3 regions of the Marisediminitalea sp. genome follow, and region 2 is predicted to be linked to each of the others. Evidence: predicted binding sites of a transcription regulator. Region 2 holds the regulator's gene; each other region holds the start of a gene.

Region 1 (8,225 bases), on a different contig from region 2:
ATTGGCGGTAAATACGGTGGCCTGCAGTTATTTGCCGAAGTTGAAGATTCAGAATCGTTCTTTGATGGGTATGAGCCTTCCAGTGAGTTAGTTCAGGCTGCTGTCGATTTTGACCTGTCCGACAGCACGACTCTGCAGTTCGGCGTGCAGTATCAGACGACTGACAGTATTCAGGTGCCGGGATGGAACCGCGTCACGCAAGACCTGATTGACAACGGTACTTATATAACCGGTGCCGCGCCGATTCGAAACTCTGACAATCCGATAGGCGCCAATACTCTGCTGCCTCAGGAGTCGTCGTTCATAGCGTCGTTTGCGCCCAGCTTCCTGAATAACGCATTTAGCAACGTAAACAGTTGGTGTACGGCTGCCGACGCGGGTGCAGGTAATGCCTCGTACAACGGTTTTGAAATCAGCTGTGCCGGCGGTTTTGGTAATTTCCTGGCTGACCGCACACTGGCTAACCCTTATGCGTTAACCGATGTAGGCACTACGCAAATCGATCATCAGACTACGTTTATCGACGATCAGGATTACGCTGATACCACGGCGATTACCGCGTATATCGACATCACCCATGAGTTCGAAAGTGGCACTGTATGGAAAAATGAAGCGTTTTACGATTACATGGATCACACCAAGTACCAAAGCTGGGGTTTCACCGCTTACTACCCGGACGCATTCCTGTACGAACTTCGCAGCAGCCTGACTTTCGAGTACGAAGGCGACAGTTTTACTGCTAACAGCATAGTGGGTGTGAACTACCGCGAAGAACATTTGGATAACTACGCCGCCTGGATGGATGAGACGTTTGATTTCCGTGATATTTCCGTAGGGCCAACGGCTAATGACCGTATTTCTCCATCATCGTTTGACCCTTATGAAAATGCCACACTCATTTATGACGATGATGGCAACGTCACCGGCGTCGATGGTACGTTAACCCGTAACTTTAACGAAGTGCACCTGTCCAAATCGGCCAATGCCGGAACGTTTTTCCTGACCGATATCGCCTATGGCAAATTTAACGTACTACTAGGTGCGCGGTTTGACTACTTCGACGTTGAATCAGAAAACGGCTGGGTAGCCTATTTAGGCGACCCTCAGGGTAATGGTGTTATAACAGGTGATGATACGGCGTTTAGCTATAACACCAGTATTTCCTACGATGCAGATGGTATTATTCCCTATATCACCTATGCAGAAACCAACTCGTTGAGTACCAACCAACTTGGCGGGATCATTCCAACGACCATTGAGTCAAGCGAATATATCCAGGAATCAGTGCTTCAGGAAGTGGGTGTCAAAATGAACCTGCTCGACAACCGTTTGTATACCGCTGTTGCCTGGTACGATCAGGAAAAGACGTATCGTGACAGTCAGACCGGTGCGCTTGTCGCCGTGTATGGTGATGGCCTGGAATTCGAAATGCGGGCTTTGGTGAGTGAAAATCTGTCTATTCTTGCAACGGCTACCCACACTAATACCGAAGAAGTCAGTAATGGTGCATTAGCAGTTATTAATGGTGCTGATTTCGCGGCGCAGAACGGGCTTAACCCCGAAGATGTGTACGGCGGCCGTATTGCAGGTCCCCGTTCGGCTTTTGTTGGCATGAATACGCGTCTCGAGCGCGGTGGCCTGCCCGACAATATCATTAGTATTTCAGGTACCTGGGCACAGGAACTGGGTGAAGGCGATGTGACAGGGAGTATCGGCCTGACGTGGGTTGACGAAACTTACACTGACATATTGCAAACCGTCTTGCTGCCTAGCTACAGCATTGTGAATGGCTCTGTAAGCTATGCGCAAGGACCGTTTGTTGGTCTTCTGCAAGTGAATAATTTGCTGGATGAAGAATATTATACCTCGGCTGATTTATTCGACTCAGTAGTCGTTAAACCTTCAGCGGGCAGAACCTTCTCGTTCACTGCAACGTATAAGTTCTAAACAAAACAGCCCCTCAGTGTTGCTGAGGGGCTGCCTTAAAACTTAGGCCTGTAAGGCATCAAACTCACGGCGCGCCTTTTCCCTGCTCATGCCATATCTTTCCTGCATTTTGCCGTAAAAGACTTCGAACTTACCTTCCATTTGCTCTACTTCGTCATCGGTGAGCTTACCCCACTTTTCTTTCACTTTACCAGTCAGTTGTGTCCACTTACCTTTAGCAATATCAGTATTCATTGTCCGCTCCTTTATCTAATGAAGTAAAAATGCCTGCAACCGAAACAGAAAACTATTCAGGCATCGCGCAATTGTCTTGCGCTCACAGTAGATAATGCGAAACGCATACCAACCGTATAATTCATTAAAATCATAAACTTACAAAAAAACGTATTTCAGCACTCTGTATTGTTCTCACAGCCAGTGAAAGAGTTACAAAAAAGCCCGGCGTGACAAATCAGGCCGGGCTGCTTTCAGAACAACGTGTTAGTGCGAAGGCTTTATTTTAAAAACCAGGCTATACAGTACGGGCACAAAGACCAGCGTAAGCAAGGTAGCAAAGCCCAGACCAAACATGATCACCACTGCCATGCTGGCAAAGAAGTCATCAAACAAAAGCGGGATCATTCCCAGAATAGTGGTAATGGCCGCCATGCAAACCGGCCTTACCCGGCTCAGCGTAGCATGAAACAACGCTGAATACGGCGCTTTGCCCTCTTCCAGTTCAAGTTTCACCTGCTCAACCAGAACAATACCGTTTTTGATGATCATGCCCGACAGACTTAAAAATCCGAGCAGCGCCATAAAGCCAAACGGTGCGCCGGTTATCAGTAAGCCATAGCTTACGCCAATCAGCGCTAAAGGAATACAAGCCCAGATAATCCCCGCTGTCCTGGCTGAGGCAAACAACAATACCGTTGTAATAAACATGATCAGGTAACCCACCGGCAGCGATCCAAAGATAGCCTTTTGCGCTTTCGTCGAGGCTTCAAATTCACCGCCCCACTCCAGCTCATAACCCACCGGAAGTGGAATGGCTTCAATTTCACCGCGAACGCGAGAGAACAACTTAGCTGCGGTTTCACTGCCCAGAATATCGTGATCGGCCATTACCGTAAGCGTACGCTTTCTGTCTCTGCGCATGATAATCGGGTCTTCCCACACCACATCGAACTTACGCACGATTTGGGTAATTGGAATAAACTGTTGTGCCGTCGATGAGAATATCTGCAGATTCTCCAGATTGTCTGCGGTCAGGCGCTCTTCCGGTGGCGGGCGGCTGATAATAGGTAGCAAGTCCGTGCCATCGCGGTACACGCCAATTTGCGCGCCGCTGAAGCTGGTAAGCAACAGGTTATCCAGATCAGCTTTGCTGATACCAACACGACGCGCTGCGGCTTCGTTAAATACCGGGCGAATTACCTTGGTTTGCTGACGCCAGTTGTCACGGATATTGCGTGCACCTGGATCAGACTCCAGCACGCGCTTTGCTTCTGAAGCCAATTGTCGCAACACCTGTGGATCCGGCCCACTAAAGCGCGCTTCGATTTTGGCATCCGTAGACGGACCAATTTCAAGACGCTTTATCTTATAGAACATTTCGCCGTGTTCAGTTTCCATATAATCGCGCAGTTTCGGCAATTGCGCTTCCAGTGACTCACCATCCTGCATTCTGATCACTAGCTGCGCGTAGGTCGGATAGCTTTTTTCCGTTTTATAGGTAAGCATGAAACGCGGCAGCCCCTGTCCCACTGTCGTTGTCACTTCCTCGACGCCATCCTGCTCAAGCATATGGGCTTCGATAATCCCCATTTTTTCCGCATTAACCCGAATGTCGGTGCCGGCTTTATGCCACACGTCAACCAGAAACATCGGCGTAGTTGAAGGCGGGAAAAACGCCTGCTTTACCTGGCCAAACGCAATGACCGCACTGACTAACAGGCCCACCATGGTAACCACAGTCAACACTCGCCAGCGCAACGCGAAACCCAGAATACCGCTAAACACATCGAATATAACGCCTTTGTAGATGTCTTCGCTGTCTTTCAGTTCGCTACTGTCTGCTTTGGCATCGTCTTTAAATAACAAGGTGGCGAAAAAAGGCGTAAGCGTTATCGCCGTGATCCAACTGAGCAATAAACTCACAAACAACACCCAGAATAAGCTACCAGCAAATTCTCCCGTGGCATCGCTGGACAAACCGATAGGCGCAAACGCAATAATAGCAATCACCGTTGCGCCCAGCAGTGGCCACATATTCTGACTCACCACCTGAGCAGCTGCCTCGCGCTTGTTTAAGCCACGTTTCATGGCTATCAGTATCCCTTCGGTTACCACAATGGCATTATCGACCAGCATCCCAAGCGCAATGATCAGCGCCCCTAGCGAAATACGCTGTAGGTTTATATCCATCTGCTGCATGAAGATAAAGGTGCCTAACACGGTCAATAGCAGGATAAGGCCAATTAACAAGCCTGACTTTATGCCCATGAACAACAGCAGTACCACAATAACAATGCCCACCGCTTCGGCCAGGTTTAAAATAAAACCATGTACGGATTTATCAACTTCAACCGGCTGGTTGTAAATGAAGTCGGTATCCATGCCAACAGGACGCATGTATTCCAATGCTTGCATGCGTTGCTGAATACGCTCGCCCACTTCAACAACATTCACCCCGTCGGCGAAGGATATGCCCAGCAATAAAGCCCGATGGCCACCGTAGTGAATTAAATTGTCCGGCACCTCTTCGTAGCCGCGATACACGCGCGCAACATCGCCAAGGTAAATACGCTCAGATGCGCCCGCCTGGCTAATAAGCAGGTTTTCAAGCTCTTCAACAGATTCGAATTCGCCAGTAGGGTTAATGCGAATGTATTCATCGCCAATTTTAACCTTACCGGCATTCGATACCTGGTTTTGTGTGACCAGCAAAGAACTGATGCGGCTTGGACTGATACCCAGTGAAACAATTTTTGAACGGGAAATCTCCACAAATACCTGCTCTTCCTGCTCACCTTGAACGCTGACTTTGCCAACGCCATCGACTAATACCAACTCACGCTTCAGAAAATCCACATAATCGTTGATGTCTTTGTACTGGTATCCATCACCCGTAACCGCGATAAGCATGCCGTACACATCGGCAAAATCGTCGATGATCTTGGGCGGGTAAACACCTGAGGGCAAAGACGGCGTCAGGTCATTAATTTTACGTCGCATCTCTTCCCAGATACCGCGCAGGTCATCTTTGCGGTAGATGCTTTTCATTTCTACCGTGATCTGCGATTTTCCGGCCGTAGAAATCGACTTGATATTGTCTACGTACGGCAGTTGCTGAATCGCATTTTCAATAGGGTACGTAACTTCTTCTTCAACCTGGGTAGGCGAAGCACCTGGATATACCGTGATCACCATGGCTTGTTTAATGGTAAATTGCGGGTCTTCCAAACGGCCTAAATTTAAAAATGCAATTAACCCACCTAACAGCAGGATAAGCGTAACCATCCAGCTGGACGTCCGGTTGTTAACAAAATAACTGGCTATATTCACGGCTACAGCCCCCGTTCTTTCTGCCAGATTCTGACCGTATCACCGGCGCTAAGACGATGCACACCGGCCGCCACTATTTTTTCTGAAGTGGAAAGCCCACTCACCACCTTGAAGCCCTGATCGGTGATACCGCCTAAGGTGACCGCGCGCTTTTCAAGGGTCATGTCATCCTGGATCACGAACACGTAGCTTTGCTGCGCATTTTCCGCATCAGCAAAAACCGCAGATGATGGTACATTCCAGCCACCGCTTTTCACTTTCATCACTTCGTCGAGTTGCGCTCTCACTGTTGCTGACATGCCCGGGAACACATTAAAACTGTCTGGACGACGCAGTTGAAATACTACTTTGTAGGTGTTGGTAGCCGGATCAGCATCGGCATCATATTCTTTTAACGTTGCGCGAAACACTTCATCGGGATGGGTATCAAAGCGCACTTCAGGACTGTAGTTTGCTTCTTTATCCAGGTTCGACAGCAAGTCTTCCGGAATTTGTATGGCAACATCCACTACCGTATTTTTCTGCAGTGAAAAGACCGGCTGTTGCGCGGTAATACTCTCGAAGTTTTCAACAAAACGCTGAGCAACCTGACCGCTAAAAGGCGCGTGTAACTCTGTATAAGCCAGATTCGTCTTAGCTGACTTTAACGCTGCTGCAGCAACCTGCAACTGCGCGTTGGCTTCATCAAATCCAGCTTTAGACGCCAACTGTTTCTCTACCAGTGTCTTTGCGCGATCGTATTGTACTTTCGCTAGGTCGTAATTTGCCTGCGCCTGATCGACCGCTATTTGATAATCAGTGGGATCCAGTTTTGCCAGCAGTTGACCGGTTTCAACCAATTGTCCTGAAGTGACTAGCAACTCAGACAGTTCTCCGGAAACGCGAAACGCCAGTGTTGCATCCTCGCTGGCTTCAACCACGGCGGGAAACTCGCGATAGCCACCGCTGTCCCCCAGTGTCAGTGTGATTGCTTTTACCAATTTGGTTTGGTCGCCTGTGGATTGCGAGACCTCAGCTTGTCCACCGCAGCCTGCCAACACGCTTATCAGTAGTACCAGTGTACTGAACTGAACATGAAATTTTTGAATCACACACATTCTCCTTAAGCTAATGCTGGCAATATACGCCAATCCATACCAAAATAATATTTAATCTATTTTAGCTATATATTAAATTTAATTTATGACACTGGAACAATTACGGATGTTTGTTACGGTAGCCGATTTGGGCAGTATTGCCCGGGCCGCCGAGCACTTGCACAAAACTCAGCCTGCCATTTCTATTGCTATAAAGCGTTTACAAGACGAATTTAACCTTAGTTTATTGCAAAAAAGCGGGAACCGCCTGCAATTAACCCAAGATGGCATCCGCATGTTGCCACACTGCCGGTACCTGCTGCGCAAACAATCCGATTTAACCGGTCTGGCAGAACACCTGAGTCGTGATCACGAACGCAAGGTAGAGCTCGTATATGATACGATTTGTCAGCAACTTCCGATTTATGATGCGGTAATAAATACACAACGCGCCTACCCTCACACCGAGTTATATTTGAGTTCCGTAGCCAGGCTTGGTGCTCTGCAACGTGTTGTAGACGGTGATGCCGACGTTGCCATTACCCCATGGATGCACAATTTTCACGAGTTAGCGACATTTGAAACTCTGCCGTTTGGCCAATTCGAAGTCGTAGCCGTGATGCATGTTAACTGCCTTAGAAATTTAAACGGCGAGCCTGACCATTCCAGTCACCTGCACGACATTCCGCTTTTGATGCCGCAAGCCTTCGATATAGATATCAATATCGAAAAAATGATGGGCGTGGTGCCGGCTTTTACCATTCGTTCAAACGACAGCGACACCCAAAAAGCCCTGCTCATGAAAGGCGCGGGATGGGGTTATATTCCTCGCGATAAGGTTGCCGATGAGTTAGCATCAGGCGAGTTATTTGCGCTCAAATTGAGCGACGTAACCTGCAGCATTCGCGGTGAAATAAGCGCAGTGCGTAAGCTGGGCCAACAATCTGGCCCGGTCAGTGATTTTCTTTGGGAACAATTAAGGCTGCAAACCGAGTCACAGGGAGAAGGTAGTTAAAATATATTGAGCAACAGTACTATTAGGTCGGTAGTTTTCTGTATGCAGCAGCCATTTTGTAAACCTGCTCAGTTGGTATCTCAACTTTAACGTCCCAGTAAAACCTGTTGTGTAATGGTGTTCAGACAATTTTAAAGAGTAAATGAGGGTTGCTCTTTGTGTAAAGACGGGTGGATACTTTCAGGCATACTTCCTCTAACACCTGTTTTGCCTCTGAGCCCTGGCACTAGCCTTGAAGCGGATGCTGTGCTCTTTTGCTAGACAAAATTTACAGCCAAATTTGCCGCTGCGTGAATAAATAAGGTAGTTCCAATTGCAATCGACTTTCCATGTCGTCTTATTTGCTTCTGGTAATTGTAAGAGAACAATAAACCACCAAAAGAGGTGTATAACAATATGAAACCAATGTGGCCCTCTTTCACTAAATGAAATGTTGAAAAAGTGAGGGTACTACACAGTATAAAAATGTATTTATTCTCCGTTATCCGCTGGCAAACGGAATAAATAAAGACGCAAAATATTAATGTCTCCAATATTGGGCTGAAAAAGACAAGATATAAAAGATGCACGAAATGCGTTTTTCGTTCTTGCACTAAAAGGCTCGAATAATCTACTGACTCAGCCGTAGTAAAATCCGTGAA
Region 2 (8,225 bases):
TAAAACGTCCAACGATAAGCGTTTCAACGGCTTCCATGGCTTCCCTGGCCTGATCACCTTCGCAAATAATATCGACCTGTTCGCCCTGATGACTCTCTAACATCATCAATCCCAGTACGCTGTTGGCGTTGCATTCGTTGTCGCCTTTTTTGACGGTAATGGTGGCGTTGAACTGGTTAGCCAACTGCACTAATTGCGTAGCTGCGCGTGCGTGCAGCCCCAGTTTGTTTACAATAGTCAGTGTTTTTTCGATACGCATTATCGATTGAGCTCCCGATGGCGGATTTGTACGTCCGGGTGTTTATCGCTAAAGAGTTTTGCCAGTGATTGTGCCACAAATACCGAGCGGTGTTGTCCGCCAGTACAGCCAATGGCAATGGTGACATAACTGCGGTTGTTGCGTTCCAGGTGCGGTAACCAGGTGGTCAGCAGATTCTGAATTTGCCAGATAAACTTGGTAACAATCGGCTGAGACCCCAGGAAGGCTTCTACCGGTGAATCGAGTCCGGTTAAGTGTTTTAAGTCGGGCTCCCAATGCGGGTTGGGTAAGAATCGGGCATCAAACACGTAATCCGCGTCTTTGGGGATACCGTGTTTAAAGCCAAAGGATTCGAATACCATAACCAGGCGCGAGCTTTTCTTACCCAGAATACGCTCGCGGATGAGTTCTGCAAGCTGGTGGATAGACAGGTTATCGGTGTCGATGTATAAATCTGCGCGCTCGGTAACAGGCGCTAACAGCTCGCGTTCTGCCTGAATCGCTTCAGCCAGTGACTTGTTGAGTTTGGCTAACGGGTGTAGGCGGCGGGTTTCGCTGAATCGTTTAACTAATATATCGTCGCTGGCGTCGATATACACGATGGTCATAGCCCAGGACGACGGCAGATAATCCAGGATTTCGACCAACTCGTCAGGATCTTTAGGCAGGTTACGCACGTCTATACTTACCGCAACCTGATCGTACTCGTCGACCACGGTATGGGTGAGCGTCGGAAGCAGGTTAACCGGAATATTGTCGACGCAGTAATAGCCCAGATCTTCCAGTGCGCGCAATGCGACGGATTTACCTGAGCCAGATCGCCCGCTGATGATGATGAGTTTCATGTGTAGCCTGGTTCCTTGTTAGCCAGTGTATCAACCATCACACAGAGCTGCGATTACCTCTTCTTTGGTCTCGGCGCCGCGGATAGCTTTAATAATCTCTTTTTGACTGAGTTTACCTGCGATTGTTGCCAAAGTCTGCAAGTGGCCTTCCGTTTGATTTTCAGGTACCAGAATGGCAAAGAAAATATCGACCGGTTTGTCGTCAATGGCGTCGAAGTTGATAGCTGGGGTAGTCGTAACCACAACCGCCGTGACTTTGGTTAATTCAGGTAAGCGACCGTGGGGCAGGGCTATACCGTTGCCAATACCCGTACTGCCCACCTTCTCCCGGCCAAGCAGCGCGCTCAGCACGGCTTCTTTTTCGACTTCGGGATTTGTCTGAGCAGCAATGTCGCTGATGATTTCAAGAATTCGCTTCTTGCTATTGCACTGAACCGCACACTCGGTGCGGTCCAGGCTCACTAACGCTTGTATATTCATAAGGTTGGTGACTTAATGTTTTTTGAGTTTTTCCTTATGCTTGATAACCTGGCGATCCAGTTTGTCTACCATGCTATCAATTGCTGCATACATATCGGAGTCTTCAGACGAAGCAAACACTTCTGCACCACTGAGGTGAACGGTGGCTTCAGCTTTTTGATTCAATTTTTCTACGTTAAGGATCACATGTACATTGGATATGTGATCAAAGTGTCGCTCCAGCTTACTGAATTTAGTATCAACATAATTACGCAAAGAATCGGTTATCTCGACGTGATGACCAGTCAGATTAATTTGCATAGTTCGTCTTCCTTATATTTCGGCCTAAATTAGGCTCTTGCGTTGGTTAGACGGTGGAATCGAAAGTGATTCCCGGTATTTTGCTATTGTCCGCCGGGCAACTTTAATGCCTTGATCAGCCAACAATTGAGCAATCTTGCTATCGCTGAGCGGTTTACTGGGTTTTTCTGCGGCAACCAGTTTCTTAATTAATGCACGGATTGCAGTCGACGAACACTCGCCGCCTGACTCAGTGGCAACGTGGCTCGAGAAAAAGTACTTCAACTCAAAAATACCACGCGGTGTGTGCATGTATTTTTGAGTCGTAACACGCGAGATGGTCGACTCGTGCATGTCTACCATTTCCGCAACGTCATTCAGTACCATGGGCTTCATCATTTCCGGCCCGTGCTCAAAAAAGCCAAGTTGCTGTTGCACAATACAATTAGCAACTTTCATCAGCGTTTCGTTACGCGACTCCAGGCTCTTAATGAACCATTTTGCTTCTTGCATGTGCGAGCGTATAAATTGTGAATCTGAACTGTTTCTCGCCTGGCGACTCATGGCCGCATACTGCTGATTTACACTCAGCTTCGGTAAACTGTCCGGGTTGAGTTCAACTACCCAACGGCCATTGCGTTTGGTTACCGACACATCCGGGATCACGTATTCAGGCTCTTTGGTAATCAAGGCACTGCCGGGACGCGGGTTCAGTGTTTGTAACAAGCGCATGGCTTCGCGCAAATCGTCTTCTTTCAGACGCGATTTACGCATAAGGGTTCGATAATCTTTGCTGCCAAGCAGGTCGGCGTATTCTTCGATTAGCAGTTTGGCTTCGTTCAGCCAGGGGGTGTCATCTGCGAATTGTTTTAGCTGGACCAGCAAACATTCCTGAGGCGTGCGCGAGCCTGACCCAATCGGGTCGAACATTTGAATGCGTTTAAGGACACATTCCACCTCGTCCAATTCAACCAGTTCTTCCATCTCATCTTCAGTATTAACGCTCTGAAGGATATCGTCCAGGCTAACTGTTAAATAACCTGATTCGTCGATTGAGTCGATGATGGCGATGGCAATAGCGCGATCCACGTCACTAAAGGGTGTTAAGCGCATTTGCCACAGCAAATGGTCTTGAATGTTGTCGGTGGTTTCACCCTGGAAAATTTGTTCGTCGTCGTTGGACGCGGGGCCAGGAGCGGGCGCAGAGCCTGCTGAATAGTACTCATCCCAGGTGCTGTCGATGGGTAATTCGTCGGGCAGCTCGTTTTTTTCTAATGCTTCGTTGGTATCCAGGCTTTCGCTACTTGCACTGGGCTGCACGTCGTTGTCGGCATCCAGATTGCTCTTTTCGATAGTGTCGTTGTCGCTGCCTTCATCAACTTCCAGCAACGGGTTGGCGTCCAGCGCTTCCTGAATTTCCTGTTGTAAGTCCAACGTAGAAAGTTGCAGCAGTTTAATCGCCTGCTGCAACTGCGGCGTCATGGTAAGTTGTTGACTAAATTTGAGTTGTAAAGATGGTTTCATCTACTTCTTTTCTTAACGCCCTGTTATTGGATGGGGTAACGCATCAAGCTTTTTCATGTTTACCTTAACTATAGCCTGAATTGCTCACCCAGGTATACATCCTTCACTTTTTGATTACTCAAAACCTGTTCAGCGGTGCCTTGTGCAATAAGTTCACCCTGACTCACTATGTACGCTTTTTCACATACATCAAGGGTTTCGCGCACGTTGTGATCGGTAATCAAAATACCGATGTCTCGGTCGCGTAAATGCTGAATGATCTTCTTTATATCATTAACCGAAATTGGGTCAACACCTGCAAAGGGTTCATCCAGTAAAATAAACTTCGGGTTAGCGGCCAGAGCCCGGGCAATCTCTACACGGCGGCGTTCTCCACCCGACAAACTCATCCCTGTACTATTACGTATATGGTTAATATTGAATTCATCAAGCAGGGCATCGGCTTCATTTTGCCGTTGCTCTGCATTTAAATCTTTACGGGTTTGCAAAATGGCCATGATGTTGTCGAACACGCTGAGCTTGCGGAAGATCGACGCTTCCTGCGGTAAATAGCCAATACCGTGGCGGGCCCGTTCGTGCATTGGATGGCGTGTAAGGTCCATATCGCCGATGCGAATATCGCCTTTATCCAGCGGTACCAAACCCACAATCATGTAAAAGGTCGTGGTTTTACCTGCACCGTTGGGGCCAAGTAAACCCACAATCTGGCCAGTAGAGACTTCTACACTTACATCCCTTACAACCTGACGGGATTTATAGGACTTAGCTAGGTGTTTAGCAGTAAGGGTAGCCATTAGCGCGGCTCTTCCTGGTCGTCGTTGTCAGGCGTTGGCTTCTTGGGCTTTTTGTCTTGCTTAATGGCGTCAATGGTTTCGGTACTGAATACCGTTGTAACCCGGCCATCGCCGCTGCCATCGCCTTTAGCCATAAGCTGCTCTTTTTCCATGTTGTACACAATGGAGTCGCCTTTTACGACGGAGCTGTTCTGAATCAGTTCAGCCTGCCCGTTCAGGGAAATCGTGCGGCTGCTAACTTCATAGCGAATTTCAAACGCGCGGGCTTCTACGGTACGACCATCATCGAGCTTCTGGCGGTAAACCGCTGGCTTGCCGGTAGCGGAAAAAACCTCTTTTCCTTTTCCTTCGGTGGCTTCTACCTCAACCCGGTCAGCCAGAATGTTCAGACTGCCCTGAACTATTTGTACATTGTCGATAAAAACGGACTTTTTGTTTTTTCCGTCTAAGAACTGCGACTCGGCTTTGAGCTCAATCGGCTTTTTAAAATCCGACTGCTCGGCAGTGGCACTGGTTGCAATGAATGCCAGCGTCGCGCTAGTTAGCAGGCTGATAAGTGGTTTGTACATGTTGGTTTAACTCATATGTTTTATTCAGCAGGTCGGCTTTTAATCCGTTGCTTTGAATAAGAAAGTCAGGCCCGGAGATTTCAACATGAGCTTCTGACACCATGGACTGTTTGTCCAGATCTATTTCCAGATAATCGGTTTCTACCCGTTGCACAAAGTCTTCCGGGTTTTTACTCACAATCACCACATCATTTTCTAACTGGATCATGTTGTTGTCGTACAATGTGCCTTCACTGGCGACGACTTGCCAGGGCGGCTCATTAGTCTCCTGGTAGATAGTATATTGCGGAGCCTGGAAGAGCACAAAGCCTAAAAACTGATAATGCTCCATGTGCGACGAGAAAACCTGCTGAATGCGATTACCCTGTTCGTCATAAATGGTGGTTGTCAGGTTTCTTGCCTGATATGTCGGTGTGAGTGCCCGGGCGTCTTCGTCCAGCACCTGTACCGGCGGCTCTTCCAAAAAGCCGGGTAAATACAACACCAACGCCAGTATAAACAAACTGGCAATGATCAGGCCCAAGCGGTTCATACGCTGGCCCCAAGAATGCCTTTCAGCTTATCTTTGGCTTGTAAAATGGTGTCGCAGACTTCCCTGACTGCCCCAAATCCACCGGGTAACGTGGTGATCCAGTTGGCTTGTTGCTTCACTTGCGGATGCGCGTCGTTAACCGCAATTTTAATGGCAGCGTGCTGATACATACCGGTGTCGGGCATATCGTCGCCAATGGCAGCAACGTCCTGCGGTTTTACATTTAACTGTTTCATGAGAGCAGCAAGGGCATCGGTTTTGTTTTCCTCGCCCTGGATAATATGCTGAACGGTGAGTGACTTCATTCGATTCGCTACGATGGCCGACGTACGGCCGGTAATTACAGCCACGTCAACACCGGCGTTAATCAATGCCTTTATGCCATAGCCGTCGCGGGTGTGGAAGGCCTTGAGTTCTTCACCGTCGTTGCCAAGATAGATGCGCCCGTCTGAGAACACGCCGTCTACATCACATACCAGCAGTCGCAACGTGCGTAATTGCTTAAATTGTTTAAGTGCCATTGGGCCGTAAAGGGTATCAACCGTATTCATTAAATCACTCCGGCTTTTAACAGCATGTGCATATTAAATGCGCCAATAGGCTGTTTGTGTTCATTCACAACAAGCAACGCACTGATTTTGTAGTTTTCCATTAGATTCAAGGCTTCGACAGCAAGTTCCCCGGCTTGTGAGGTTTTACAACCGGTGGTCATGACCTCGGCTACCCGGGTAGTATGAATATCGACCCTGGCATCCAGTAAGCGACGCAAATCCCCATCGGTAAACACCCCGAGCAGGCTTCGATTGTCGTCAACGATGCCGGTAAGTCCCAGCCCTTTTTTGGAGATTTCCAGCAACGCTTGTGTGATCGTCGCTTCGGCGCTTACCAACGGGATTTCGTCGCCCTTCAGCATAATATCGTCTACGGTGAGCAACAACTTTCTGCCCAGGCTTCCACCGGGGTGAGATAACGCAAAGTCGTCGGACGTGAAGCCTTTGGCATCCAGCAATGCAACGGCAAGTGCGTCGCCCAGAACCAGGGTAACCGTGGTGCTGGTGGTCGGTGCCAGTCCCAGTGAACAGGCTTCCTGCTCGACGCCAATATCCAGCACAACATCAGCGTGTTTGCCCAACGTGCTGTCTGCCCGGTTGGTTATCGCTATGACCGGCACATTCATACGTTTGACTACGGGCAGCAGGTTCAGTAGCTCGCCGGTTTCACCAGAATTGGAAATGGCCACGAGTACGTCGTTGGGGGCTAGCATGCCGAGGTCGCCGTGATTTGCTTCACCTGGGTGCATGAAGAAGGCGGGGGTGCCGGTACTGGCCAGCGTAGCGGCAATTTTATTGCCAATATGCCCCGATTTCCCCATCCCGCTTACGACGACTTTTCCGTTGCACTGCATAAGCAAATTACAGGCGTTGGCAAAATGTTCGTCCAGCTTGCTGCTGAGGGCGGCGATAGCGTTAAGTTCGATATCCACTACCTGTTTGCCGGAGGCAATAAATTGTGCGTTTGTCGTTGTCATTATGCGAATAACCAATACTGATACGCCAGAAAGCTTAGCACTAATAGCGTGGCTTCTATGCGATTAATTTGGCGGGTACCCCTGAAATTGAAGCTGAATGTAAGCAGCAATAAAGTCATACCCAGCATGACGTAGGCATCGCGGTTGGCGGCCTGTTCGTCCAGAATTCCCGGCGCAATAAGACCGGGCATTCCCAGCACCGCCAGTAAGTTAAAAATATTAGAGCCAATAACGTTGCCCAGCGCTAAGTCGTCTTCGCCTTTGAGTACGCCTGCCACACTGGCGGCCAGTTCAGGTAAACTTGTACCCAACGCAATGATGGTTAAGCCAATAATTAAATCGCTTATGCCGAAGTAGCGGGCTATAAACACGGCTGAGTCCACCATGTATTGTGCACTCAGCGGCAATAATACCAGACCTACGCCGATCCACATTACGGCTTTACCCGTTTCCACTTCGGAGGGAATTTCATCGGATGTCTCTGACATCAGGGGGTCGCCTTTTTCCACTAGCAGGGAAATCCACGCCATGCCGGCTAACACGAAAATAAACAGCAGGATCAGAATGATACCTTCGCGGGAACTCAGTTCACCGTCGTAAAGGAAGTAGACCGCAATAATATTTACCGCAAGTAGCACCGGGAATTCGCGCTTTAACGTGGTAGACGACACCAGTAACGGCTTAATCAGGGCAGTGATACCCAGTACCAGGCCTATGTTGGTAATGTTCGAACCTAACGCATTGCCCACCGCGGTATTGGGGTTACCACTCATAGAGGCGACCGCAGAAACCACTATTTCTGGCGCAGACGAACCCATTGCCACTATGGTTAACCCAATCATCATGGGGGAGATACCAATGTTCTTGGCCAGTGCTGACGCACCGTATACAAACTTGTCTGCACTCCAGCTGAGTACTCCGAGTCCGACCAGGAAAATGGCTATTTGTGTTACCACGCTAAGTCCTGCATTGCGCTAAAAAGGGTATTCTCGCAAAAAAAAAGCGCTATTCCTATGCTTGGCTGGGGAGAAATATTCGCTTTCACTGGTCCTATGGGAAGATGTGGTGACAATTTACCCATCTGTTACATCTATTTACGATATATACCTACATGAATGTATGTAATTGCGAATGGCTGTGATAGACTTTAGTTGAATGCGAAAATCGCCAGCATTTCCCGGTTAATGCTTAACCGTCGGGTGTAGCCAGCACAGATTACGAAAGGCGTAGACCGTAAGTAGGGCGATCTGTCGCCGTTCGAAGACTAACGGTTTACTTTTGTTTCCCGGTAAACTGTAAGCTATGAGTATGCTGTGCCGGTTTGTGTTGATTCGAGGATTTCGAATGAGAAAACCGGATCTTTCATACAGACCGTATAACAAGTTTAGACGATAATTTGCGGAAAGCCCGTTAGT
Region 3 (8,225 bases), on a different contig from region 2:
GTTCAACTGCGCACGTCGCAATAGATTTTGCGTAGTGTTGTATTCGAGTTCGATCAGGCGCGACAGGCTCTGTATTGCTGCGCTAATGTTGTTACTCTGAATGCGCAGCGCGACCAGGGCTTCCAACACATTTTGCTGAGAGTCGTCGAGTTTCAATAGCCGTAGATACTGGTTCAAAGCTTGTCCGGACTGCCCGGACGACAGCAACAATCCAGCGTATAGCTGCCCTACCGATAAACCCCTTGGAAACTTGCTGGACAACTCCCTGGCATCGTTCACTGCCTGCTCGGTATTACCCTGCTGATGAGTAAGCCAAATGCGATTCACTTTTGCCGGCGTTAGCTCGTCTGAGATAGAGAGTGCTTTATCCAGAGCCTGCGATGCTTCTTCAAACTGCTTGAGCATTAGGTGCAATGCCCCTTTAAAATTCAGTAAATAGGCATTATCCGGCTCACGTTTCAATAAGCTGTCTACAGCCAGTAGTGCTTGTTCAGGCTGATTGGTGCGGGCCATGACAACAGCAAAAACCGTTTGTACCTCTACTGACTCGGGGTATTGTTCGCGCAGCGCAGTCAGCTTTTCAGCGCCTCTGGCCAACAACCCTCTGCCGAGCAGAATTTTAACTTCCAGTAGTTTGGCATCAAGCCGTTCGGGGTAGCTGAAAACAAAGGTTTGCCAACTGCCCAGTGCTTTAAATATGGTGCCTTGCTCAATAAACAGTTCGATCATCATGGCATAAGCAGTTGGCGCTTCATTCAGCAACAACTCCTGGTTGGCTTCCAGTACTTTTATCGCTTCAGCTCGCTGACCCAACTGCTGCTGAGCTTTTGCCAATAACACTATGGTTTGCGGGAAATAGGCTTTCTGTTTATACAAGTGTGAAAACTCAGACAGGGCCGTTTCGAATGCGCCTTCCTGATATGCAATCAGTCCGCGCAGAAATATTAATTCTGAGGGCGATTCTGTCAAACTCACGCTGAGCTTCTCAATTTGTGCCTTTACAGCCTGCAGAGCCAACGCATTTTCAGTGTTGGCAACCAGGCTATTGCTGACTAACAGCGCGTAAGGATCTTGCGGTGATTGCGCCAGTATGGATTCAACCATTGTGAGTGCACGCTGGGTGTTGTTGCCCGCTAAATACAAATCGGCCAGTATTCGCAGAACCAGCGGATGTTCAGGGTTTATGGCAAGTGCGTGGTTAGCATATTCCAGTGCCTGGGCGTTGTTGTTTTGCCCCTGACTTGCCTGTGCAAGTGCCAGCCATACCCGAATATCGTTATCGTCAATCAAACGTGCTCTTTGTAAATAGCGGTTGGCTTCTTTCCAGTTCCTGGCCTTAATCGCAATTCCCGCCAGCCCCAAAGGTTGCTCGATATCATCAACCAGCAGGCCACGTTGCAGGTAACTCTCTTTGGCGCAGCGTTCTTCTCCCAGTGCGGAACAAGCCTCAGCCCTGGCCAATAACCAATATGCCTGCTGCTCTACGGGGAACTGTGTATATTCATCAAATTCATAAATGGTCTGGTAATTGCGCGTAGCTAACAATGCATCTGCCCATTCTCGAGCAAACAAAGAGGCATCGGCCCCGCGTTTACGCGCACTATTGAAAGTTACCACGGCCTGTGAATAGGCGCCGTGTTTGCTCTGAATCTTCCCTAGCAATGCAACGGCAGGCAAAAAGTCAGGCATTGCTCGCTGACAGCGTTTTAAGTGGACTAAGGCCGTATCAGGATCGCCCTGCTCATAACTGTATTCCGCTTTTTCACATTCTATGGAGGAGGTTTCATTGCTTTGTTGGGCTTTAGCAGGACCACACAGCAGGACAGCCGCCAACAAGTTTACGAACAGCATTATCGCAGGCGAAGTGCCCTGCAACCTGAATAGCGCATTGAGAGAATAAAACGGCAATTTAACATCCTGTAAAGCAAGCAGTGTAGCTGCAATGATATTATGTTTAGCACAATGCAAAAAGGCTGGAATTCCAGCCTTTTCGTTACAAAGTGTATAACAACATTATGAGCGGCGTCTAAGCGCCATTGTTGCAATCAGCCCACCAAACAGCAGGAAAAATACCGGGGGTGCCGGCACATCGACTCCAGGTGTTTCACCCGGCGGTTCGTAAGTAAACAGCTGATTGTGTAACTCTACCGTGCCGGTATACGACAAGGCAGCAAAACCACCGTCCAGGCTACCTGTGCCACTGGTAATGTCTGCGTTCGGTGCGAGCACTGAACCGTTCCAACCGTCGCCATTAAAACCAATCGACGTGTAGTCGAAGAAATTCCACAGCACCAAAGACGCAACCTGCTTGGTAAAGTTACCAAACGCTTTAGAGTTCAGGTTTAATGCACCCGTTCCCGCAACGTTAATGATAATGGGGACCGTAGGTGTAAAACCAAAACTAAAGCTGCCGTTTAACAAATCAGTACCATTGATGTTGAACACCAACAGGTCGTCGCTACTGGTAGATTCAAACTTCAGATTGTTCATGTCTGAGGTATTGAAAGTACCGTTTGCAGCTAAGGTTTTGTAATAGTTACTGTCGTCGATAACGCTTTGATAAATCGCATCAAACTGATTTTGCAAGGTGGTTTGGCTTTGCTGGCTCACTGAGCCGCTGCCATTCAGAATCAGGTTTGTGCTACCAATATTTCCACCGTAAACAATGTTGCCGTTCTGCGTTTTCACATCGTTTGCAGTGATATCACCAACAACCGTTACCGCGTCTACAACCGGATCAGCAGCGATTCTGCTGGCTACGTCCAGTGATTTGCCTGCCATGTCGATGTTACCACCGATCATAATGCGGCCTTCAATATCACTGCTGGTATTCAGGTCGTTTTTCAAAATGAGGTTATAAGTCCCTACATTCTCAACAGACGCAACTGCGCTCATAGACACGCAGACGGCCAACGACGCAATTAATTGATTGAACCTTTTCAATGTTCTGTACCCTGTTCCATTCTTACCGCGATCCAAGCAAAGATCGAACCAAAAAATAACCACATGAAATACATAAGGAAATTTGGTGACTGTAAAGTCTTCCTCTCAAAAGTGATAAAAAACCTGACAGGTCAAACCTGATATTTCACTACGCGCCAGCTATCATCATTTTTTCAAGCAAAACCGAGCCCGTGCTTACGCTACCGCGGCAATCCTGTTCAGCACCAATTGCGACGATGTTGGCATACATATCCTGCAGCGAACCTGCAATAGTAATCTCGTGAACCGGATATTGCACAATGCCGTTTTCTACCCAGAACCCGGCAGCACCGCGAGAGTAATCTCCGGTGACGATGTTCACGCCCTGCCCCATGAGTTCAGTGACCCACAGGCCAGTACCCATGGTTTTCAGTAATTCAGCGTCACTTTGTCCGGAATTACCTACCACCCAGTTGTGGATACCACCAGCGTGCCCGGTCGACACCGTATTGAGTTTACGCGCCGAGTAACTGGTATACAGATACGTAGACAGGCGGCCTTGTTCAACCACATTCAGATCGCGAGTCGCCACGCCCTCATTATCAAAGTTGCTGCTTGCCAGTCCGCCTTTCAAATGGGGCCGCTCAACAATATTCAACCACTCAGGGAAAACCTGACTACCCAGTTTATCTAATAAAAACGAGGAACGGCGATACAGTGACCCTCCGCTAATTGCACCAACATAATGTCCGAACAAGCCGGCTGCAATTTGTTTATCGATAAGTACTGGCACTGTGGCCGTCTTGATTTTCTGTGCACCAAGGCGTTCAACCGTTGCTTTTGCCGCCTCGCGACCCACACTCTCAGGGCTGTCTAACAGGCTCGCGTTACGACTCACCGTGTAGGCGTAGTCACGCTGCATATCTTCGCCTTCGCTGCCAATCACCATACAACTCAGACTATACCGGCTACTTGTGTAGCCAGCATTAATACCATGCGTATTGCCGTACACGCGCATACCGATATTCGCGTTGTAACTGGCACCGTCGGTATTGGTTATCCGAGGATCGTAATCCAGTGCAGCTGATTCAGCACGTACCGCGGTTTCGATGGCTTTTTGAGGGTCCAGCGGGATCGGATGGTACAACTCCAGGTCAGGGAACTCCGTTGCCATCAGCTCTGCGTCGGCCAAACCGGTACACGGGTCTTCGCTGGTATAGCGAGCAATATCTACCGCTTTTTCCACTGCCAGTGCAAGTGCAGACGGACTAAGGTCAGCGGTAGATGCGCTGCCTTTATGTTTGCCCACATACACGCTGATCCCCAGTCCACCATCGTTGGTGAACTCAATATTTTCCACTTCGCGCATACGGGACGACACTGCAATGCCTTCCACCTTCGACATACTGGCTTCAGCCTGTGTGGCACCTTTTTTTAGTGCCAAACTGAGTACGTCAGCAACTTTTGATTGAATTTCTGCGAGTTGTTGTTCGATTTGCATAGAAGTTTCGCTATAAATGTCCATTGTTCATGGGCTACAATTTACTATTATTTAGTTTAACACGAGAGTCCCATGACCGACCCGAGTCAATACGATGACGAAAACTGGGATAGCAACGACGACTATCCTGATTTTGACGAGCCCGTCAGTAAATCCGAACTCAAACGTCAGTCTGCTCACCAACAAGAAATTGGCGAGCAACTGGTTAATTTGTCTGACGCCCACCTCAAGACCATCCCGCTGGATGAAGAGCTGGGTGATGCCGTAACACTGGCCCGCCGAATCAATCGCAAGAAAGACGGTTTTCGCCGCCAGCTACAATTCATAGGCAAATTAATGCGTAGTCGCGAGCTGGAGCCAATTGAAACCGCTCTGGCTAAACTGCAGCATCAGCACAATGAACACAACGCGCTGTTCCACAAACTGGAAAAAGCCCGTGATGCTATTGCCGACCAGGGCGATTCTGCTATTGAGCCACTGCTCAGTGACTACCCTCAGCTAGAGCGTCAGAAACTGCGTCAGTTTCATCGTGCTATCGTTAAAGAGCGCAGCAACAATAAACCGCCTAAGGCGTACCGGGAATTGTTCCAATACCTCAAAGGCGCAATTGTTGAATAAACCTGTGATTCAGGCTTAGTCGGGCGGATACGTTAAGACGTGCCGCCCACTGTTAATTCATCAATTTTCAGTGTGGGTTGCCCAACGCCAACCGGTACACTCTGCCCATCCTTACCGCACACACCAACACCGCGATCAAGTGCGACGTCGTTGCCAATCATTGAGATTTTCTGCATAACTTCAGGGCCATTACCTATCAGCGTAGCGCCTTTGATTGGTGCAGTAATTTTACCATTTTCAATCAAATAGGCTTCGGCACTGGAGAACACAAATTTACCCGAGGTAATGTCGACCTGACCGCCGGCAAAGTTAGGTGCATAAATGCCTTTATCGATGGTAGCAATGATCTCTTCCGGGCTGTATTGGCCCCCTAACATGTAGGTGTTGGTCATACGCGGCATAGGTAAATGCGCATAGGATTCGCGACGCCCGTTACCGGTAGGTTTAACCCCCATCAGGCGCGCATTCATTTTGTCTTGCATGTAGCCAGTCAGGATACCGTCTTCAATTAACACGTTATGTGCAGTTGGGGTGCCTTCATCATCGACAGTCAGTGAACCACGACGATTATCCAGTGTGCCATCATCAACAACGGTAACGCCTTTCGCAGCAACCTGTTTACCCATGCGACCACTGAACGTAGACGCGCCTTTGCGGTTAAAGTCACCTTCCAGACCGTGTCCCACCGCTTCGTGTAGCAGTACGCCTGGCCAACCATTCCCTAACACCACTGGCATTAAGCCAGCAGGTGAGGCAATGGCTTCCATATTCACTCTGGCCATGTGCAGTGCTTCGTCAGCCAGCTTTTCATAATAAGGTCTACCGTCTTCCTGCTGAGTGAAGAAGGAATAAGTATGACGACCACCCGCCCCGGCACTGCCGCGCTCTCTGCGGTCGCCTTTTTCCAGCAATACCGAGCAATTTAAACGCACGAGTGGGCGAATATCGGTTGCAAAGGTACCGTCACTGCCTGCGATCAGTACTTCTTCGTACACACCACTCAGCGAGACTACGACCTGGCTAATGTTGGTGTCTTGTTGACGAATATAGGCATCGACGGCTTTGAGCAGGGCAATTTTTTCTGCCTCAGCCATGGCCTGAATCGGGTTATCGCTGGCGTAGCGGGACGTGGTTGCCACGTCACTTAACGCCGCCACTTTCAATGTACCACCTTGTGGCGCAATGCTTCGCGCCGCGCCACAGGCTTTTAAAATAGCGTCCTGGCTGATTTCATCTGAATAGGCAAAACCGGTTTTTTCACCGCTAATCGCCCGCACTCCGACACCGCGCTCAACGTTAAAACTGCCTTCTTTAATGATGCCGTCTTCCATCACCCAGCTTTCGTGCTGGCTGGACTGAAAATACAAATCGGCATAGTCGGTTTGATGCGTGTAAATAGACGCCAGCGCTGAATCCAGGCTTTGTCGGGTCAGTCCCGAATCACCGAGTAAATGCGTTTCAACTTGATTTGTCAAAATGACTCCTGAATCGATTGTGTTGTGACAGTGGCATAGACTGGCGATATTTACCCAGTTCGGCCAGTGACACGGATTGCTGAACTACTCCTGGCATTGTAGCACGTTGTGCCAGAAGCTCGCCCCATGGCGACAAAATAAGGCTGTGCCCGTAAGTTTCCCGGCCGTTTTGATGCACGCCGGTTTGGTTAGCCGCCACCACGAAGCACTGTTTCTCTACGGCTCTGGCTCCCAACAGGGTATGCCAGTGCGCAGCGCCAGTGACCTGCGTGAACGCAGCAGGCAGCACCAGAATGTCTATCTCGTCCATCGCATCGAATAAGCCGGGGAAACGCACGTCGTAACACACTGCCATACCAATGCGGCCAATTGGCGTATCTGCCACGACTACCTGCGTGCCCGCTTGTGTGTATTTGGACTCCAGATACGAACGGGTATTGTCTGCTACCGACACATCAAACAAATGAATTTTCTGATAATGCGCCAACTGCTCGCCTTCCGGGCTAATAAGCAAACTGGACGCGGTAAACTTTTGCGGATTGTCACATTGTATGGGCAGCGTGCCACTCACAATGTAACAGTTGAACTCTTTGGCCAGCGCCTTCAACCGCGCCTGAATCGGGCCCTTGCCTTCCGACTCAGCTACCGTCAGTAAGTGTCCGTCACGGGTACCAAAACAGGCAAAACACTCCGGCAGTACCACCAGACTGTTTGCAGGCAAGTTGGCTTGAGCAAGTTGTGTCGCCACAACGTCTAAATTTTCCGTTACATCCGGGCCGGATGTCATTTGCAGCGCAACAAGATTAACTGTCTGCGTCATTGATGTCCTTGGGTACGATGGCCGGGGAATCAGATTCTGTTGGTGTGGGCGCTTGCTGCTCGGCAGGCACCTGCTGAGCTGGCAGTGCAATATCTTTGCTGTCGCGGCCAACTTCCTCTAACACCGGCTCGTCAATTGTGCCAGTGATATGATAATTAACATTAGAGATCACTTTCGCCGAGGTCAATACCTGATCTAATGCCAGCGCCGCCAATGCGGTGGGCGGATTCACCATAAAATAGACTAAAAACGGCAGGTTGCCCGTGACGTTTGGCGCAAAACTGACATTGTAATTCAGGGTCTGCTCAGCCAGATTGGTATAACCGGTAATTTCGATTTCGCCGGCGCCGCCATCAACGACGGTGTCATTGGTATTGGCCACCCCGTCGACAATTTGGAAGCTACCCTGAATGTCGTCGTAAAAGAACCCTTTAGCAAACACATCCCGAAAATCCAGACTCAGTTTACGCACCAGTGAGTTTAGGCTAAACAAGGTAAAAATCCGCGAGCCTTTGTCGCTTACCTGCGTGAGATAACCATCGGTTAGCTGGGTTTCAATATTGCCGTTCAGCGATGCCATTGAAAAGTTAAACGGTGAGTCCTGCCAGTCCAGAATAAAGGTCACATCGGCAGCTGAATCCTTGATGCCGGAATTTACCCCCATCAAAGACAGAAAGGCCCCCACATCCCGGCTGTTAACTTTACCTTCAATACGGGTGCTCTCGGCATTGCCCTGAGTCAACCAAGCACCTGATGCCTGAATGGCGCCGTAAGTATTCTTGGCACTTAACTGCTTGATCCGCATACCATCATCGAGCCTGACCACCTCAACATCGACTTCACCAAAGTCTTTGTCGAGGAGCACACAGTTACCACAATGAAAACGAAT

Evidence for each region. Region 2 encodes sigma-54, which starts transcription at its own class of promoters, with help from an activator protein. Its sites were predicted from a motif close to GTTGGCACGNNNNTNGNNT; they were not measured.
Region 1: the regulator sigma-54 is predicted to act here: its motif matches at 2,276-2,294, upstream of AC4MRN_RS10855 (CsbD family protein).
Region 3: the regulator sigma-54 is predicted to act here: its motif matches at 2,978-2,996, upstream of AC4MRN_RS02545 (choice-of-anchor A family protein).

The regions. Positions count from the first base shown of each region.
Region 1 is NZ_CFIDRX010000071.1:11,605-19,829, forward strand. It holds gene AC4MRN_RS10850 (TonB-dependent siderophore receptor) at 1-1,947, shown strand, start outside; gene AC4MRN_RS10855 (CsbD family protein) at 1,990-2,181, opposite strand; gene AC4MRN_RS10860 (efflux RND transporter permease subunit) at 2,428-5,493, opposite strand; gene AC4MRN_RS10865 (efflux RND transporter periplasmic adaptor subunit) at 5,496-6,584, opposite strand; gene AC4MRN_RS10870 (LysR family transcriptional regulator) at 6,676-7,584, shown strand; gene AC4MRN_RS10875 (CPBP family glutamic-type intramembrane protease) at 7,842-8,225, opposite strand, start outside.
Region 2 is NZ_CFIDRX010000069.1:8,540-16,764, forward strand. It holds gene AC4MRN_RS10605 (HPr family phosphocarrier protein) at 1-259, opposite strand, end outside; gene rapZ (RNase adapter RapZ) at 259-1,104, opposite strand; gene ptsN (PTS IIA-like nitrogen regulatory protein PtsN) at 1,135-1,584, opposite strand; gene hpf (ribosome hibernation promoting factor) at 1,597-1,884, opposite strand; gene AC4MRN_RS10625 (RNA polymerase factor sigma-54) at 1,909-3,387, opposite strand; gene lptB (LPS export ABC transporter ATP-binding protein) at 3,456-4,181, opposite strand; gene lptA (lipopolysaccharide transport periplasmic protein LptA) at 4,181-4,750, opposite strand; gene lptC (LPS export ABC transporter periplasmic protein LptC) at 4,719-5,282, opposite strand; gene kdsC (3-deoxy-manno-octulosonate-8-phosphatase KdsC) at 5,279-5,833, opposite strand; gene AC4MRN_RS10650 (KpsF/GutQ family sugar-phosphate isomerase) at 5,833-6,810, opposite strand; gene AC4MRN_RS10655 (calcium/sodium antiporter) at 6,810-7,766, opposite strand.
Region 3 is NZ_CFIDRX010000009.1:8,462-16,686, reverse strand. It holds gene AC4MRN_RS02550 (tetratricopeptide repeat protein) at 1-1,908, opposite strand, end outside; gene AC4MRN_RS02545 (choice-of-anchor A family protein) at 2,014-2,895, opposite strand; gene pmbA (metalloprotease PmbA) at 3,092-4,423, opposite strand; gene yjgA (ribosome biogenesis factor YjgA) at 4,496-5,041, shown strand; gene tldD (metalloprotease TldD) at 5,074-6,516, opposite strand; gene AC4MRN_RS02525 (carbon-nitrogen hydrolase family protein) at 6,500-7,336, opposite strand; gene AC4MRN_RS02520 (YhdP family protein) at 7,320-8,225, opposite strand, start outside.